Regions from separate parts of the Arthrobacter sp. SPT-J7 genome, predicted to be linked through region 4. Evidence: riboswitches for the same ligand, from Rfam matches in the RefSeq annotation. Region 4 holds a riboswitch; each other region holds the start of a gene.
What was found. Region 4 has a riboswitch for cyclic di-AMP ahead of AC5RWX_RS22265 (C40 family peptidase). Riboswitches for the same ligand answer to the same signal wherever they lie in the genome.

Region 1 (4,203 bases), on a different contig from region 4:
CGGGTCAAGCTACTCCCGGCCGAAGCGATCAGCCGGCTGGAGAGCGAAAACCCGCGCCTCGCCGTCGAGCTGTGGAAAGCATTAACCCGCGACGCGTACGCCCATGTAGACCGCTACATGCGCGAGACCGCCGTGCGGATCCGCGATTGAAACTAGAACGGGTACTGGGCGTGTCCGCTTTGCTGAATGGTGATCCAGCGCTCCTCGGTAAACGAATTGATGCCGGCCTGGCCGCCGAATTTGCCGTAGCCCGACTCCTGGATGCCGCCGAACGGGGCCATCGGCTCGTCCTGCACCGGTTGGTCGTTGACGTGGCTGATGCCGGTCTTGAGCCGCTGCGCCACCTCAAAGCCCTCGGCCAGGTTCTCGGTGATCACGCCAGAGGTCAGCCCGTAATTCGTGTCGTTGGCCAGCTGTACCGCCTGCTCCGGGCCGTCCACCTCCATCACCGTGGTGGCTGAACCAAAGATCTCCTCGTCGTAGATCCGCATCTCCTCGGTGATGCCGGACAGTACCGTCGCCGGCACCACGGCTTGGCCGGCCTTCTCCCCGCCGGCCAGCACCTGCGCACCCTTGGAAACGGCGTCGTCGATCAGTGCGTACTGCCGGTCCGCCGAGCTTTGGTTGACCTGCGGTCCAATGACCGTGGCCTGGTTCATCGGGTCGCCGGTGGGAAGCTTGGCCACCTTTTCCGCAAAACGGCTAGAGAATTCATCCGAGATGCTGCGGTCCACGATCACCCGGTCGATGGACATGCAGATCTGTCCGGCGTTCATGAACGCGCCGAAGGCCGCGGCTTGGACGGCGTAGTCGATGTCTGCGTCTTTCAGCACCACCAGCGAGTTCTTGCCGCCGAGCTCGAGCACCGCCGGCTTCAGGTTCTGTGCCGCCAGCGTGCCGATGATCCGTCCGACTTTGGTGGAACCGGTGAAATTTACGTTCCGGACGCGCGGGTCGGAGATCAAGGTACTGACGACGTCGTTGGCGTCCGCGCGGTCGTTCGTGATCACGTTGAGCACCCCCGGCGGTAGGCCGGCATCCAGCATGGCATCCGCGAGGAACAGTCCGCAGGCCAGCGGCGCGTCCTCGCTGGGTTTGAGCACCACCGTATTGCCCACGGCCAGCGGGATGGCTATGGCACGGATGCCCAGGATGAACGGAGCGTTCCACGGCGACAGCGCCGCCACCACACCATAGGGCTGGCGGACCGAGAGCGAGAGCTTGCCCGGCAGATCGGTGGCGAGCACATCGCCCCGCGGAGCAGTGGTGGCTGCCGCGGCGGAGCGCAGGATGTTGGCGGCCAGCTGGATGTTGAAGCCGGCCCAGACCGCTACTCCACCGACTTCGCCGGCCATCAGCTCGATGCCCTGCTGCAGCCGCTCCTCCAACAGATCGGCAGCTTTCAGGAAGATTTTCGCTCGTTGGGTCGGAGGCGTGGCGGCCCAGGAGTCGAAGGCCGACGACGCCGCGTTGACGGCCCGCGTCACATCCTCCGGACCAGCGGCGGCGACGGTGGCGTAAGAGTCTCCTGTGTAGGGACTGATGTCCTCGGTGGTTTTGCCGGAAACCGCAGGCACGTGCTCGCCGTTGATGATCAGATCACGGGTGATGGGCATGGCGCTTCATTCCTCTCCGAAGTGGCTGGGCCACGCCGCCGGCCGCAAGCCGAAGCGCCGGCCGTTACGCGGCCCGGTTAATCCGGAGCCTACTCCCGCCGTCGGGCTCCGACAATGGGTTGTTTTGCGCGCTGTGGAAACCCATTGAGCGGGCTCATTTGGTGATGATCTTCACTCGGAAGGCCCGAAAATGGGCTTAAAAACGGAGTGAGCGACGGAGGTCTGTTCCCAAAGTTGTAGCAAGCAGCCTTTGTAGGGTGGGCGATAAACGGGCCGAGGGACGTTGCGCTTGTCCGGCTTTCAGGTTATCCACAGGTAAATTTCAGGGCTTGGACAGTTATCGAACTGTTATGTAACGTAATGATCACGTCGGCGATCAAGCCGCCGTCCTCGGAAGGTATTGCTGAGCTCTGCCAACCTTTCCGGGTTTGTTCGTTAGACATCTGGCAGAGGCGGGGGACCCACTTTCCGGGCCCCTTAGGGGCCCTTGGGGTTAAGTCGCGTGGAGTGCATGCCGCACTACCGCACGACCGGGTGACTCCCATCCGAATCCGACAGCTCACCTCGTAAGCATTGGGAGAGGTTACTTCTTGCTGCTCAAAAACAACCGTGCACGCCACCGCGCCACCCCCGTCCGCAACACCACTGTGGCCGGCCTGACCAACGCTGTTTCATCCCACGCCGGCACCGTCGGCCGCAGCGCCGCCGTTGTCACGGCTGCCGGAGGCCTGATGCTGGGCGTCGGCATGCCGGCCAACGCTGCCGCCAATGTCACTGTCCCGACCTACGGTGCAGCCGATGTTGCTGACGCCGTTGCCGCCCCGGCCAACACCAGCACCGAAGCTGCTTCCGACGCCGCCACCCACACCGTGGTCTCCGGCGACACCGTAGGCACGATCGCCGCCCAGTACGGCAAGAACGTGCAGGATGTCTTGGCCATCAACGGGCTGAACGCTTACACGATCATCTACCCGGGCGACCAGATCGCGCTGACCGGTTCCGCGCAGGGCACCCAGTCCGGCGGCCAGGTTGCTCTGGGCTCCGGCGCAGGCGCCAGCGTGGCTGCCGCAGCCACCCAGGCTGCACCGGCAGACACCGCCACCGTTTCGCTGGCCAGCACCGACATCGAGCTCGCTTCCAGCAACCAGAGCATCGTGGACATCGCCATGCAGGGTCTGGGCACGCCTTACGTCTGGGGCGGCACCTCCACCTCCGGCTGGGATTGCTCCGGCTTCACCCAGTGGGTTTACGCCCAGGTAGGCGTCGATCTCCCCCGCACCAGCCAAATGCAGGGCGGCGCCCTGACGCCGACCAGCAACCCGAAGGCCGGCGACCTGGTCGTGCAGAACGGTGGAGCCCACATCGGCATCTACCTCGGCGACGGCAAGATGATCAGCGCGCTCAACCCGAGCCAGGGCACCCTGGTTCACGACGTGAGCGCCATGCCGGTCACCGGCTACTACACCATCTAGTAGCACCACAGTTTCCTGGGCCGGCTATTCCCCCCAACGGCTGGCCCAGGACCACAGGGAGCCCCGTCGGCCACGCGCCGACGGGGCCTCTCCTCTTTAAATAGGGGCGTCTCCTCGTCAACTGCCGGGTTTTCCTCTTTAACCGGCCGGCTCCTCTTTTTGGGCCCCGTGTTTTTTCCGGCGAAGCTTCTCCTTATTAACAACGGGTCCTCTTTAACAACGAGACCTTGCCTCCGTGACGGGTAACCGCTGCCTTAACCGGCGAAGCTTCTCCCTTTGGGGCGGGGCTTCTCCTCTTTACGCGCTTTGCGGTGCGCGGACCAACTCTGCCCCGAGGCTTGGCTTCGGGAACTGCAGCGCACTCCCCCGCCCCACTCCAGGGCGACTCTGCCCGGGCACCGTCGTCGTGATTTGCCAGAGCATGAGGCGGAGCGGGAATAGGCCCTGCTGACCGAGGGTTAGACTACTATTCCGCCGTTTTCGCCGGCGCTCTTGGCCCTTCGGCGGCCGACCACAACAGCACGCACTCCCACCCGAGGATTCTCCCGTGAGTAATGAACCGTCGACGAATAGTGCCTCGGCGCGGCCCGGGCAGGCCCAGGGCGGCGGCTTGACGGCAGATGAATCACGCCGCAACCGCAAGGTGATCGGCATCCTGCTGGTTTCCGCTTTTGTGGTGATCCTGAACGAGACCATCATGTCCGTGGCCTTGACCGACCTGATGGAAGACCTGCACATCAGCGCCCGCGCGGCCCAATGGCTGACCACCGCGTTCATGCTGACCATGGCGGTGGTCATCCCGGTCACCGGCTTCCTACTTCAGCGTTTCACCACGCGGCAGGTTTTCACCGCGGCGATGCTGCTGTTCTCGTCGGGCACACTGCTGGCCGCCCTGGCTCCCGGCTTCGAGGTACTGCTGGTGGCGCGGGTGGTGCAGGCGTCGGGCACGGCCATCATGATGCCGCTGCTGATGACCACGCTGATGAACCTGGTGCCAGCGGAGGACCGCGGGAAAACCATGGGCAACGTCTCGATTGTCATTTCGGTGGCACCGGCGATCGGCCCAACCATCTCCGGCCTCATCCTGCATGCGCTGTCCTGGCGGTGGATGTTTT
Region 2 (4,203 bases), on a different contig from region 4:
CACTGCAACTGGAGACCGCCGGGGAGTACATTTCCGTGCGCGTGCCGGGCATCGAGGGGGCTCTGGAATTGCCTCCGGAGGTCGCGGCCCACATCTTTGTCTCGATGGAATGAATCGTTGCGCCGCGGAATTACGCGGCTTGGATAACGGATTTATCACTTTCACTGACTTTCCGTATAGTTAATCCGGGCGCCGAGCTATCGGTCCCCCACCCTCCGCAAGCCGAGCCCTGTCGGCGGGGGAGTGGATCCGTGAGACAGGGGCGGAGGACCCACCAAGCGGCAGTTTGTACGCTGCCTTGGGGTGAAGCCGCAGCGGGCAAAGCCACAGTGAATCGTTCCACTAAAGCTCTGCGCGATGCGGCCGAGTTTTCTCTTGACTCGAATCCGACAGCTAACTTCGCAGGCGCTTTGGGAGAGGTATAGATTTTGGCAGGACACAAAGCCTCGGGACGGCGCCGTTTAACCGCCCCGGTCGAGCACCCACGCCCTCGCGCAGCGACAGCCGGACGGCGGCGTGCGCAGCCGGCACCGTCGCCGGTAGCAGTCGCCGCACGCGACGTTGGCCATAAAACCGCGATTGTCGCTGCCGCCTCCGGCATGGCGCTGACCGTGATGCTTCCGACGACGGCCGGCGCCACAGCCGACGCCCCGCAGGAAGCACTGGCAACCAGCAGCATCTCAGCGGCTACCGAAGCACGCCTGACCTTTGAACGGGCCGCGCTGACCAGTAAGTTCGACCCGGACACCAAGCTGAAGCAGGTCATGGTCGCCTCCGGCGGGAAGGCTAAGCCGATCGGCAGCGAAGGGTCCCTTTCGCAGCCGATGGACGAGCTGATCAAGACCTCGCCGTTCGGCTACCGGGTCAGCCCCATCACCGGTTACGCCGGAGAATTGCACACCGGCCAGGACTACGGGGCACCCTGCGGTACGCCGGTACACTCCGCGGCCGGCGGCACAGTCGTCGAAGCCGGGTTCCAGGTCGGCGGTGGCGGAAACCGGATTGTGGTGGACCACGGCAATGGCCTGGAGACCACATACAACCACCTGAGCACCATCGACACGACGGTGGGCGCCACCGTGGCGCGGGGCGAGGTTCTGGGCGAAAGCGGCACCACTGGAGCCTCAACCGGCTGCCATCTGCATTTCGAAGTCATGGTCAACGGCAAGCTGGTGGACCCCACCGGCTGGCTCTGATTGACACGCCGTAACCGGAATGTGACTCAGTCGCCAAACTGTTATAAGGTTTCACCTGTGCCTGGCAGCAACTGCCAGGCACCTTCGGGCGGAATGCCGAACTCTGCCGTCGCCCGAAGTTCGTTCGCACCGAATCGCATGGCAGAGGCGGGGGAACCACTTCCCGGACGTCGCAGGACGTCCTTGGGGTAAAGCCGATCAGGCCCGGGCCACCAGCCCGGAAGCCGACCGGCCGGATGAACTCCCATCCGAACCCGACAGCTCACCTCGCAGGCATTTGGGAGAGGTACAACCGTGTCCAAGAGCATTACTGCGGGCCGCCACCGTGCGACCCCTGTCCGCACCAGCCCGCTTGAGACGATTTCCAAGGCTGTTTCCGCAAACGCCGGAACTGTTGGACGCCAAGGTGCCGTTATCGCCGCTGCTACCGGCATCGTTCTAACCGGTGCCATTCCGGCTCAGGCCGTCAGCGCCGACCGCAGCGTCGACGCCCCGGCCCGCATCCAGGTGGAAGCCGTGCAGGCTTCGCCGGCTGTGAAACTGACCTTCGAACGTGCTCGGATTACGTCCACCCCGGCACCGCAGACCGTGGTCCAGCCCGTCTCGAACGAGATCAACCCGACGACCGGCGACGATGCCGCATCGAACAAGGGCAAGTCCAGCAAAAAGAGCGGCGAAGCTGCCGCCAGCGGCGTGGCCGGCGCCATCGTCGCTGCCGCGTACGGCCAGATCGGTGTGGGTCAGGACTGCACCGCACTGGTTGAGAACGCGCTGCGCGCGGCCGGCTTCTCGGTCGGCGACCTCGCCCCGGCACAGTTCTTCGCCTACGGCACGCAGGTCTCCACCCCGCAGCCGGGCGACATCATCTACTACGCCAACGGCGGCGCCGGCGTGGCCCACGTGGCCATCTACGTTGGCAACGGCCAGGCCGTCCACGGCGGCTGGGCCGGTTACAGCACCGTGCTGGGCAGCGCCTACATCGGCTCCGGACCGGTGTTCATCCGCCCGGCGGGCTAAGGGCCTTCCTGAGGCCCTCTCTAGGGGGTGTATCGCGGCGTGCCTTTCGGGGCGCGCCGTCGGTCCTTAAACCCCGCTTGCGGCGGTGCGACGGGCGCCTGAATCCCCTTTTCGGTGCGTATGGGGCAACCTCCGTAACCTAAAGATCACCGTTCCGTGATCAGAACGTGACAATGCTCGCTGCATCGTATACGCTGTTACTCGTTCCAGCTGCCAGCGGCTGGTACCTCTGGGTGGATTGCCGAGCTCTGCCACCATCCAGGGTTCGTTCGCAAAAACTTCGCGGGCAGAGGCGGGGGAACCAAATTCGGGTTCCGTACAGGAACCCTTGGGGTTAAGTCGTAGGGCTCTCAGGCTTTTGCCGGGGAGGACTACGGCCGGGTGCACTCCCATCCGAATCCGACAGCTCACCTCGCAGGCATTGGGAGAGGCCTTTAACGTGTTCAATAACACCGTCACCGGGCGCCACCGCGCCGTTTCCGTCCGCACTAACCCGCTGGAGACGATTTCCAAAGCCGTCTCATCCAATGCCGGATCCATGGGGCGCTCCGCAGCCGTTATTGCTGCCGCCTCCGGATTGGCCCTGACCGCCGGCATCCCCGCGCAGTCAGCCACCATCGAACGCACTGCGTCCACCGTGTCCGTTCCCAGCCGCGTGCAGGTGGACACGGTCCAGGCTTCCAGTGCTGTCGAACTGACCTTCTCGCGCCCCGACATCACGTCGACTCCGGCCCCTAAGCCGGAGCCAGTGGTCGAAGCCGTGGCCCAGGAAGTGGAGCCGGTTGTCGAGCAAGCGGCAGACGCAGCACAGACTGCGGTCCAGGAAGCCGCCCCGGCGGCCGCAGCGCAGCCCGCAGCCGCCAAGCCCGCAGCTGCCAAGGCCGCCGCACCCGCACCCGCCACCGCCTCCGCCAGTGGCGTGGCTTCCACCCTGGTCTCCTCCGCTTACGGCCAGATCGGTATTTCGCAGGACTGCACCGCCATGGTGGAGAAGGCCCTCCGCGCCGCCGGTAAGTCGGTGGGCGACCTCGCCCCGGCGCAGTTCCTCAGCTACGGCACGCAGGTTTCCACCCCGCAGCCGGGCGACCTGCTCTACTACTCCGACGGCGGCGCCGGGGTTGCGCACATCGCCATCTACGTGGGCAACGGCCAGGCCGTCCACGGCGGCTGGACCGGTTACACCACCGCGTTGGCCAGCGCCGATGTGGGATCCGGCTACGTCGCCATCCGCGTCAACTAGGCTTCGGTCTTTTCCGGTCTGCTAGACCGTCCACCGGCCCCGGTACATGCCCAGCGTGGACCGGGGCCGGTGCCGTTTTTGGCCTAACGGCGGCCGCCCGCCTGATCCGCCGAGGACCGGAGAACAGCCGGCGAACATCTGGCTGCTCCGGTCGAAACTGCCCACCAACAGCGAAAAAAGTTAGCGCAGAACGTATCGACCGTCATACTCTTTGACTGTTAGTGCAGAAAATCCAGTCCCCGACCGGAGCTGAAGCACCGGTCGGGTTGGCCACACCTAGAGGAATGTGCATGCGCACACTCGTTCTGAATGCTGGATACGAACCGCTGGCGGTCGTCACCTTCCGCCGGGCGCTGCTGCTTGTGCTCACCGGCAAGGCCAGCGTGATCGCGGAAGACGGTGATCCCGTCGTCGGGCCGAACGACATTCTGGGCCGCCCTTCGGTGATCCTGCTTAACCGGTACATTAAGATTCCGTACAATCAGGACACCGCCGTGACCCGCCGCGGAGTGCTGCGCCGGGACAACCACCTGTGCGCCTACTGCGGCAAGACGGCCACCACGGTGGACCATGTGAGGCCGCGCTCGCGCGGAGGTGCGGACAGTTGGGAGAATCTAGTGGCCTGCTGCCTGCGCTGCAATAACGCCAAGGGCGACCGCACACTGGCCCAGATGGGCTGGAGCCTGCGGTTCACGCCCCGCCCGCCTAGCGGTGCGCGCTGGCGGATCCGCGATCTGGACCGGCCGGCCC
Region 3 (4,203 bases), on a different contig from region 4:
GGCACCCGGAGCTTCAGGGCCTGTCGGCGGTGAACGTCGCCGCTGCCGCCGACGCGTCGCTGCAGCGGCTGGGCACCGACTACATCGACTTGTACTACGCCCATTACGACGACGAGAGCACGCCGCTGATCGAAGCGGCCGCCGCCTTCGATGCCTTGGTGAAGGAGGGCAAGGTCCGCCAGATCGGGTTGTCCAACCTGTCCCCGGAGCGGATCGCCGAGTGGATCACCATCGCCCGGCAAAACGGCTTCGCGCTGCCGGTGGCACTGCAGCCGCATTACAACCTGGTGGCCCGCAAAAACTACGAGCAGGGCTACGCGCCGCTGGCCAGGCAGCACAACCTCTCGGTCTTCCCCTACTACTCCCTGGCCGCTGGCTTCCTGACCGGCAAGTACCACAGCAACGACGACGCCGACGCCAGCCCGCGTGGCGGCATGGTGGGGGATTACCTCACCGCGAACGGCTTTGCGGTGGTGGACGCCGTGGAAACGGTCGCCTCCTCCCGCGGAATCTCCATGACGACGGCGGCGCTCGCCTGGCTGCTCAGCAAGCCAGGTATCACCGCGCCGCTGGCCAGCGCCCGGACGCCGCAGCAGGTGCCGGATCTGATGGCTGCGGCGGACGTGGAGCTGACTGCCGACGAAATTTCCGCCCTGGACAAGGCGTCGCAGTCCTTCGCCTGAGCCGTCAGGCGCTGCTGGCCGTCGCTCCGCTTCTGACAATGCCGGTTTAACGAGCGACGGCGATGCCCACCGCATAGGTGGGCATCGCCGTCGGGGTGGCGGAAGCTCCGCCGTTGCTGTGGGCTTAGAGCCAGCCGGCCGGATCCACGGTCTGGCCGTCCTTCACAACCTCGAAGTGCAAGTGGCAGCCGGTCGAGTTTCCGGTGGTGCCCAGCTCGCCGATGCGCTCGCCCTGGGCGACCTTTTGGCCCAGCGAGACGCCGATCGACTGCAGGTGGTTGTAGGTGGTCTGCAGGCCGCTACTGTGCTCGACCACAATGCGGTTTCCGCCGCCGCCCACCTGCCAGCCTGCCTCGACCACCTTGCCGCCGTCGGAAGCGTGCACCGGGGTGCCGCAGCCCATCGCGTAGTCAATGCCGGTGTGCAGTTCGCCGGCCGCGCCGGTGATCGGATTGATGCGGTAGCCGAAGCCTGACGTCTGGTTCATGTTCGGAATGGGGGCCTCCAGGCTGCCCGTCGCGAAGCCGGCGGTCTTGGCCTTGGCCGCGTCAACCTTCTTCGCTGCAGCGATGGCGGCTGCCTTCTTCTTGGCGGCAGCTTGGGCCTTGGCCTTCTTATCCGCTGCTGCCTTCTTGTCGGCGGCAGCCTTCTTGTCCGCTGCAGCCTTCTTGGCAGCGGCGTCGTCGACCTTCTTCTTCTCGGCGGATGCGGCGGCGGTCTTGGTCTCTTCTTCGGCGGCCTTGCTGGAAATGTCGGCTCGGAGGAACCGAAGGTCGACATCCTTCGCGGTCACGCTGAATGTACTGTTGCTGGAAACGCGATCGGTGCGAACCAGTTCGTCCGAGTCACCGGCATGGGCCACCGGGATGGCAATCACGGCAAGCATGCCGGCGGTTGCGGCAGCAATACCCGCTTTGCGGGCAACTGAGCGAGCCGGGTCGGACGTTTCAGCGCGGCGGCGGCCACTGGGATCGCCGGTACGGCGGGAGATCTGGGCAAGGGGCGACGTACGGGTGTCGGAACGGCGACGACCGCGGACAGGGGTGTTCACAGGGTATTCCTCTCGTGCGCCTACGAAGTTAGCTGTCGGATTCGAGCGAGAGTTCACTCGGTCCTGCCGGCAAGGCTGCGGGAAGCTGGCCTGCCTCTGAGGACTTCACCCCAAGGTGCCCCCAAGCACCGTAAATGGTTCCTCCGCCCCTGCCTTCGACATAAAGCTCGATTTCTTATGGTCCGCCGGCAGGGTTCGGCGGGCGGACCTGGCACCTACCCTCTTAGTAGGAACATCCTCAAATTTACTGGAGCGACACGCGGCGTTACAACTTCGTTATCCGTGTTTCCTGTCACCAGAAGCGCTCACGTTTGCCGCTCAGCCCATCAACCACGCCGCCGTGTGCGTGCGGCCGGAGATCTCATTGCGTTCGCCGGCCTGGACCGGAACTCCGGTGGGGAAGTAGCTGGCCCGCCGTTCTTCAAGCCGTTGCCGGGATTGCGGCGAGGGTATCGAAGTGCCTTTCCTTCGATCGCAGTTCCTGCAGGCCGCCGCCAAATTGGTCATCACGGTGGCTCCGCCTTTCTGCCACGGGAAGAAGTGGTCGCCGGTGGTGGCCGGGTTCGGACAACGGCGGTCCCGGCCAACCTCAAGTTCGCATTGGCCGCCGGCACGGGCCAAGCCTTCGCGGCGTTGCTCCTTGGTAAATTTGCGCAGCGGATCGCGGCGGCGCAGATCGCGGGATCGGCGGATGCGTGCGGCAACGCCGATGGCCAGCAAGACCACGACGGGCGGTCCGATCCAGCCCAGCACGGGCCAAAGCTCCTGAAGCAACGGCTCCGGACCGCCGCCAGCGAGAAACAGCCGGACCCCGGTCATCAACCCGGTACCGAGCAGGACCGAGACGAAGGCATATGCCAGCCAAGCCAAGGCCGCCACGAAAACCCACAGCGTGATCCGCCGCGACCAGTAAATCATCCCCAGTTCAGACATAACCCATCCGATGACCCTTCGCGAGTCATCCGCCTAAGCTAGCCCGGGCACCCTGTGATTCCCACGGTTCCGGCCCGGCGGACAAGTCGCGAGAGTGTGCTCATTCTTGCGGCCGCCCCGGAGGCACGAACCAGCGCGACTTACAACGCGGCCGCTCCAGCCTCGGCCACGGACTGGTCTTGCTCCCCGGTGCCGCCGCTGACGCCTATCGATCCCACCACCTGGCCGTCGCGGGAGAGCGGAACGCCGCCGGCGAAGATCATGATCCGGCCATGGTTGCTGGCGTGGATGCCGTAGAACTGGTTTCCCGGCTGTGAGTTGTCGCCCAGGTCCTTGGTTTGGATGTCGAAGGCACGGGAGGTGAAGGCCTTGTTGATCGAGATGTCGATGCTGCCCAGCCAAGCCCCGTCCATCCGCACATGCGAGACCAGGTTCCCACCGGCGTCGGCCACGGCAATGTTCATTGGCTGGCCGATTTCCGCGGCCTTGGCCTCCGCAGCGGCAATGACCCGACGCGCATCTTCCAGAGTGACAGTATCCATGTTTGCTCCTTGGTCGCAGCCCGCGGCGGCGGTCCCTTTGTGATGTCATCGTGGATTGAGCATGTACTGGTGGCGGCACCGGCGTTGTAATCCGCGTAGCCCTTCGGTGCGTCCTCCAAACGAATGTCTGTCGGATTGACGGCTAGAAACTATCGATCGCGTCGACTGTCGATCTCCTTGTCAGCAACCGCGTGGTTGCTGCCCATCCTCTCTGATCCGGACCGGAGCCAAGGGGTAGGTAGGAGCCACCGTAGCCCTCTTGCTGCCGGGCTGGCTAGGGCCAATCCAGTAGCGGATCCTGCGGCCGTTCCAGCGGCCAATCCGCACGGCCCTCTTGTGGGCCTAGACGCGATCCGCAAGGGTGGGCTCCATGAGTGCGAACGCAGCGTCAGACCGAATCGCGGGCGCGGACGTCATTGTTGTGGGGGCCGGGCTCTCCGGATTGGTCGCTACCGCTGAGCTGACCGAGGCCGGGCGCCATGTGCTGCTGGTGGAGCAGGAATCGGAAGCGAATCTCGGCGGCCAGGCCTGGTGGAGCTTCGGCGGCCTGTTCCTGGTGGATTCACCGGAGCAGCGCAGGCTGGGCGTCAGGGATTCTGTGGAACTGGCCTGGCAGGACTGGCTGGGCACCGCTGGCTTCGACCGGCCGGAGGACTATTGGCCGCGCCGCTGGGCGGAGGCCTACGTGAACTTCGCCGCGGGCGAGAAGCGGGCGTGGCTGCGCGAGCGCGGACACCGGATCTTCCCGGTGGTCGGTTGGGCCGAACGTGGCGGCTACGAAGCCAGCGGCCCGGGCAATTCGGTGCCCCGTTTCCACATCACGTGGGGGACCGGTCCCGGCATCGTGGAACCGTTCGCCCGCCGGGTGCGGGAAGCGGCCGACGCCGGACTGGTCACCTTTGCCTTTCGGCACCGGGTGGACGGGTTGCTGACGAAAGACGGCGCAGTCACCGGAGTGCGCGGCAGCATCTTGGAACCGACGACGGCGGAGCGC
Region 4 (4,203 bases):
GTCCGGTCGGATGTTGGTGGCCGGCAGCCGGGGACGACTGCAACCAGGGCCTCCCTCATTCTGCCTGAACCGCTCTATCGGCGGGAACCGGAACCGTCATAGTCCAGCCAATGAGACGGCCCGCCCGCACCCACTGAACTAATCGGACAAAGTCAAAATAGGCTAAGCTTTTCCACGGACTACGTCGCGGTGAAGGCGATACGGTGGGACAACGCTAGGTACTGTGCTCGAGGAGCTGAGCTGGATGACGGATCTGATCGATACTACGGAGATGTACCTTCGGACCATTCTGGAGCTCGAGGAAGAGAACATCGTTGCCCTTCGTGCGCGTATCGCCGAGCGGCTGCGGCACTCGGGGCCTACCGTCTCCCAGACCATCGGGCGCATGGAGCGGGACGGGCTGGTTGTGGTCTCAGGCGACCGCCACCTTGAGCTCACCGAGACGGGCCGGAAGCGTGCCACCGAAGTAATGCGCAAGCATCGCCTGGCCGAACGCCTTCTCGCTGATGTGATCGGACTGGACTGGGCCTATGTCCACGATGAAGCCTGCCGCTGGGAGCACGTGATGAGCGAGCGGGTGGAACGGCGCATCTACGAGTTGCTGAACCACCCCACGGAGTCCCCCTACGGAAATCCGATTCCGGGCCTTGCTGCCCTCGGCGGCGTGCCGTCCCTGGGTTTCGCGGACGGAGCCATCAGCCTTCTGGAGGCAATGAAGTCGTACGGTCCTGCCTCGGTGGTGACCGTCAGCCGGCTTGCCGAGCCCATCCAGGTAGAGCCTGAACTGCTCTCCCAGCTCGATGAGGGGGGCATCCGGCCGGGTGCCGCCGTGTCGCTGGAACGGGTGGGCGACTACATTTCGGTTCGGGTTCCCGGCATCGAAGGGGCGCTTGAGCTGCCCCCGGAGGTAGCCGCCCACGTCTTCGTGGCGATCAGCTAGAAGGCGGCGAAGGGCCCGATACCCCATGGGAAGGCAGTTACGCAAAGATAACGGAATTGTTACTTTGCGGCTTAAGCATCTATAGTTGAACCAAGCGTTGATATTAAAGCGTTACCTGATCTGGAGCCGAGCTCTGCCAGCGGATCAGGAGCACGAGTCGTAACTGGCAGAGGCGGGGGAACCACAAGCGGCAGCAGGGGACTGCCTTGGGGTGAAGTCCGTCAGCAGCAAGCCACTTCCAGTGAAGGATCCCTCCGGGATATCTCTGTGCCGAAGCTTGCTTACGGCGGACCGGGTCTTTGCACTCTCTGACCCGAATCCGACAGCTAACTTCGCAGGCTTTCCAGAGAGGAACCCTTCTTGACCATGCAGAATTCCAGGGGACGCCGCCGCGCGGCGGTCCCTGCTTCGACACCGCGTGTCGTCGAAGCCATCACCTCGGAACGCCCCCGCGATCCGCACCGTGATGCGCGCCGCCGTCGGGGTCCCTTCCGTCAGATCACTGAGTTCGCTGCTGCCAGCGGCATCGGCCAAAAGGCCGGTATCGCCCTCGCTGCCACCGGCCTGGTACTCACCGTGACCGTGCCGGCCACCAGTCCCGTGATGGCAACGGATGCCTCCGGATCCACTCCTGCGGCCGCGTCTGCTGTTGCCCCCCAGCCGCAGGTTTCCGCGGAAGCTGGCGCCCAGATCGACTTCAGCCGCTCTGCTGTAGTTACCCAGGCGGACCCGGATGGCAAGCTGAAACAACTTCTCAGTGCCCAGTCTGCCGGCGCCATCACCCGCGCCGCTTCCGCGGGAAGCCTTGGTGCCCCGCTCGCTGCCCTGACCACTGCGTCGCCCTTCGGCTACCGGGTCAGCCCCATCACCGGAGGCTCCGGCGATTTCCACCGGGGACAGGACTATGTGGCCCAGTGCGGCACCTCTGTGCTGGCCGCAGCCACCGGAACTGTCACGTTCGTTGGATGGCACCAGTACGGGGGCGGCAATCGTGTGGTGGTGGATCACGGCAATGGCCTGGAGACCACCTACAACCACCTGTCATCCTTCAGCGTAAGGGAGGGGCAGACGGTGTCCCGCGGGGACGTTGTGGCCCTCAGTGGGACCACAGGAGCCTCCACCGGCTGCCACCTCCACTTTGAGGTCCAGGTCAATGGCGAGGTTGTTGACCCGACCGGCTGGCTTTAGTCAAGTGACTGTGAGCTATCACTTGAACTTGACCAGCCGTGACCTGAATGTGACATTCACCCAAAACTGCTGTACCGTCTAACTCGCGCCAACTTTTCCGAAGTTGACGCTCTTGTGCGGATTGCCTAACTCTGCCACCGCTCAAGGTCCGTTCGCATTTCATCGTCTGGCAGGGGCGGGGGAACCAATTTTGGCCTTCAGCTTTTTGGAGGCCTTGGGGTTAAGTCGCAAAAGCTTCCCAGGAAGCTACGCGGCCGGGTGACTCCCATCCGAATCCGACAGCTCACCTCGTAGGCATTGGGAGAGGCTACCTTCGTGTCTTCACGCCATAATTCTGCGCGCCACCGTGCGCAACCGGTTCGTACCAACCCCCTGGACTCCATGTCCAAGGCTGTTAGTGCCAATGCCGGGACAGTAGGTCGCCAGGCTGCAGTCATCGCAGCTGCGTCCGGCCTCATCCTGACCATGGGCCTGCCGGCCAATGCAGCGGACACCACCGCTGGTGTTTCCGCCTCCACTGAGTCCGGATCCGCACAGAGCACCCTCGCGGTCACAGCGGCACCCACGGCTACCGTTTCCTTTGAGCGCCCCGTGGTCAAAACCACGCCGGCACCCAAGGTCGAAACGGTGCGTGCGCAATCCACTGCCTCCGGCAACCGGACCGCTACCACCGCTACCACCGCAGCTGCTCCGGAATCCGCCCCGCAGAAGCTCACTGAAACCGTTGCCTCCGCTTCCACTTCCGGAATCGCGGGCATTGCCTACACCGGCATCGGCCGTCCGTACGTTTGGGGCGGCACCACTCCCAACGGCTGGGATTGCTCAGGCTTTACCCAGTGGGTCTACGCCCAGGCCGGCATCAGCATCCCCCGCGTTAACGCGTGGACTGCAATGAAGCCCACCTCCACGCCGCAGCCGGGTGACCTGGTCATGCAGAACGGCGGCGCGCACGTCGGCATCTACGTCGGCAACGGCATGATGATCAGCGCCCTGAACCCGTCCCAGGGAACGCTGCTGCACTCGGTAGCTGCTACCGGCTCTTCCGCGTTTTTCACTATGAACTAGTTCTTCGACCCCAGGGTCCAAGGGCTTTCATTGCCCAAACACGCTCTTCGCTAAATCACCACACATCCCCGTTCGGGGCGTGCCGGCGTACCCCCAAGATGCCGGCGCGTCCAAACACCTTTGGCTGCCTACAAGCGGTTTGAAGGAAAACGAAAGAGAGAACTGATGACTACTCGTGCAACCGCACGGCACCGCGCCGAGGTCACCAAAACCAACTCGCTCGCCATCAGTGCCAAAGCTGTTGGCGAGAACGCCGGCGGCGTAGGGCGACAGGCGGCTGTTATAGCAGCCGCTTCCGGCCTGGTCCTTACCAGCGGCCTCGCTGCCAACGCTGCTGACGCCAACGTCCAGCGTGACTCTGCCCCGGCCTCCAACCTGGAAGTTGAATCAACGGTTGAGGCTCCGATCTCCGCCGCTTCCACCATTGCCATCTCCTTCGAGAAGCCCGCTGTGACCACCACCCCGGCTCCCGTTGTTGAAGCTCCGGAGCCTGAGGTTGAAGTCCAGGAAGCCGCTCCGGCTCCTGCGCCGGCCGCAAAGACCGCCGCGGTCGCAAAGGTAACCGCCACGGCTCCGGCTGCGGCAGCCCCCGCAGCTCCTGCCTCGGCAAGCGGCAAGGGTGCAGCCATCCTGTCCGCCGCTTACGCCCAGCTTGGCGTCATGCAGGACTGCACCATGCTGGTGACCAACTCATTGGCTGCCGTGGGCATCAACTTCCACGACTGGCCTGCAGGCTACCTTTCCCTGGGCCGTACGGTGAGCGCTGCTGAAGCTCAGCCGGGCGACCTGATTTACTACGCCGACGGCGGCGCCGGCATGGCCCATGTGGCTGTCTACGCTGGTAACGGCCAGGCGGTACACGGTGGCTACAACGGCAACCAGACCGTTGTCTTCAGCGCCAACGTTGGCTCCGGCCCGGTGTTCATCCGCGTCAGCTGATAAACCGCGGCCGTAGCCACGGCTGATCAACATTGAACAGGACCCCTGCCTCGTCGGCGGGGGTCCTATTC

Region 1: linked by a shared signal. The riboswitch ahead of AC5RWX_RS10405 (NlpC/P60 family protein) and the one ahead of AC5RWX_RS22265 (C40 family peptidase) in region 4 are both predicted to bind cyclic di-AMP.
Region 2: linked by a shared signal. The riboswitch ahead of AC5RWX_RS09935 (NlpC/P60 family protein) and the one ahead of AC5RWX_RS22265 (C40 family peptidase) in region 4 are both predicted to bind cyclic di-AMP.
Region 3: linked by a shared signal. The riboswitch ahead of AC5RWX_RS10185 (M23 family metallopeptidase) and the one ahead of AC5RWX_RS22265 (C40 family peptidase) in region 4 are both predicted to bind cyclic di-AMP.

Annotation. Positions count from the first base shown of each region.
Region 1 is NZ_JBNHFF010000005.1:173,810-178,012, reverse strand. It holds gene glsA (glutaminase A) at 1-150, shown strand, start outside; gene AC5RWX_RS10410 (aldehyde dehydrogenase family protein) at 153-1,616, opposite strand; cyclic di-AMP (ydaO/yuaA leader) riboswitch at 2,018-2,202, shown strand; gene AC5RWX_RS10405 (NlpC/P60 family protein) at 2,207-3,088, shown strand; gene AC5RWX_RS10400 (MDR family MFS transporter) at 3,636-4,203, shown strand, end outside.
Region 2 is NZ_JBNHFF010000005.1:70,177-74,379, forward strand. It holds gene AC5RWX_RS09925 (iron-dependent transcriptional repressor DtxR) at 1-113, shown strand, start outside; cyclic di-AMP (ydaO/yuaA leader) riboswitch at 211-424, shown strand; gene AC5RWX_RS09930 (M23 family metallopeptidase) at 429-1,196, shown strand; cyclic di-AMP (ydaO/yuaA leader) riboswitch at 1,314-1,487, shown strand; gene AC5RWX_RS09935 (NlpC/P60 family protein) at 1,491-2,213, shown strand; cyclic di-AMP (ydaO/yuaA leader) riboswitch at 2,474-2,648, shown strand; gene AC5RWX_RS09940 (C40 family peptidase) at 2,653-3,453, shown strand; gene AC5RWX_RS09945 (HNH endonuclease) at 3,744-4,203, shown strand, end outside.
Region 3 is NZ_JBNHFF010000005.1:132,246-136,448, forward strand. It holds gene AC5RWX_RS10180 (aldo/keto reductase) at 1-683, shown strand, start outside; gene AC5RWX_RS10185 (M23 family metallopeptidase) at 808-1,734, opposite strand; cyclic di-AMP (ydaO/yuaA leader) riboswitch at 1,739-1,912, opposite strand; gene AC5RWX_RS10190 (HNH endonuclease) at 2,053-2,667, opposite strand; gene AC5RWX_RS10195 (GlcG/HbpS family heme-binding protein) at 2,808-3,209, opposite strand; gene AC5RWX_RS10200 (FAD-binding dehydrogenase) at 3,580-4,203, shown strand, end outside.
Region 4 is NZ_JBNHFF010000057.1:9,587-13,789, forward strand. It holds gene AC5RWX_RS22255 (iron-dependent transcriptional repressor DtxR) at 245-940, shown strand; cyclic di-AMP (ydaO/yuaA leader) riboswitch at 1,086-1,296, shown strand; gene AC5RWX_RS22260 (M23 family metallopeptidase) at 1,307-2,128, shown strand; cyclic di-AMP (ydaO/yuaA leader) riboswitch at 2,257-2,439, shown strand; gene AC5RWX_RS22265 (C40 family peptidase) at 2,510-3,193, shown strand; gene AC5RWX_RS22270 (NlpC/P60 family protein) at 3,359-4,132, shown strand.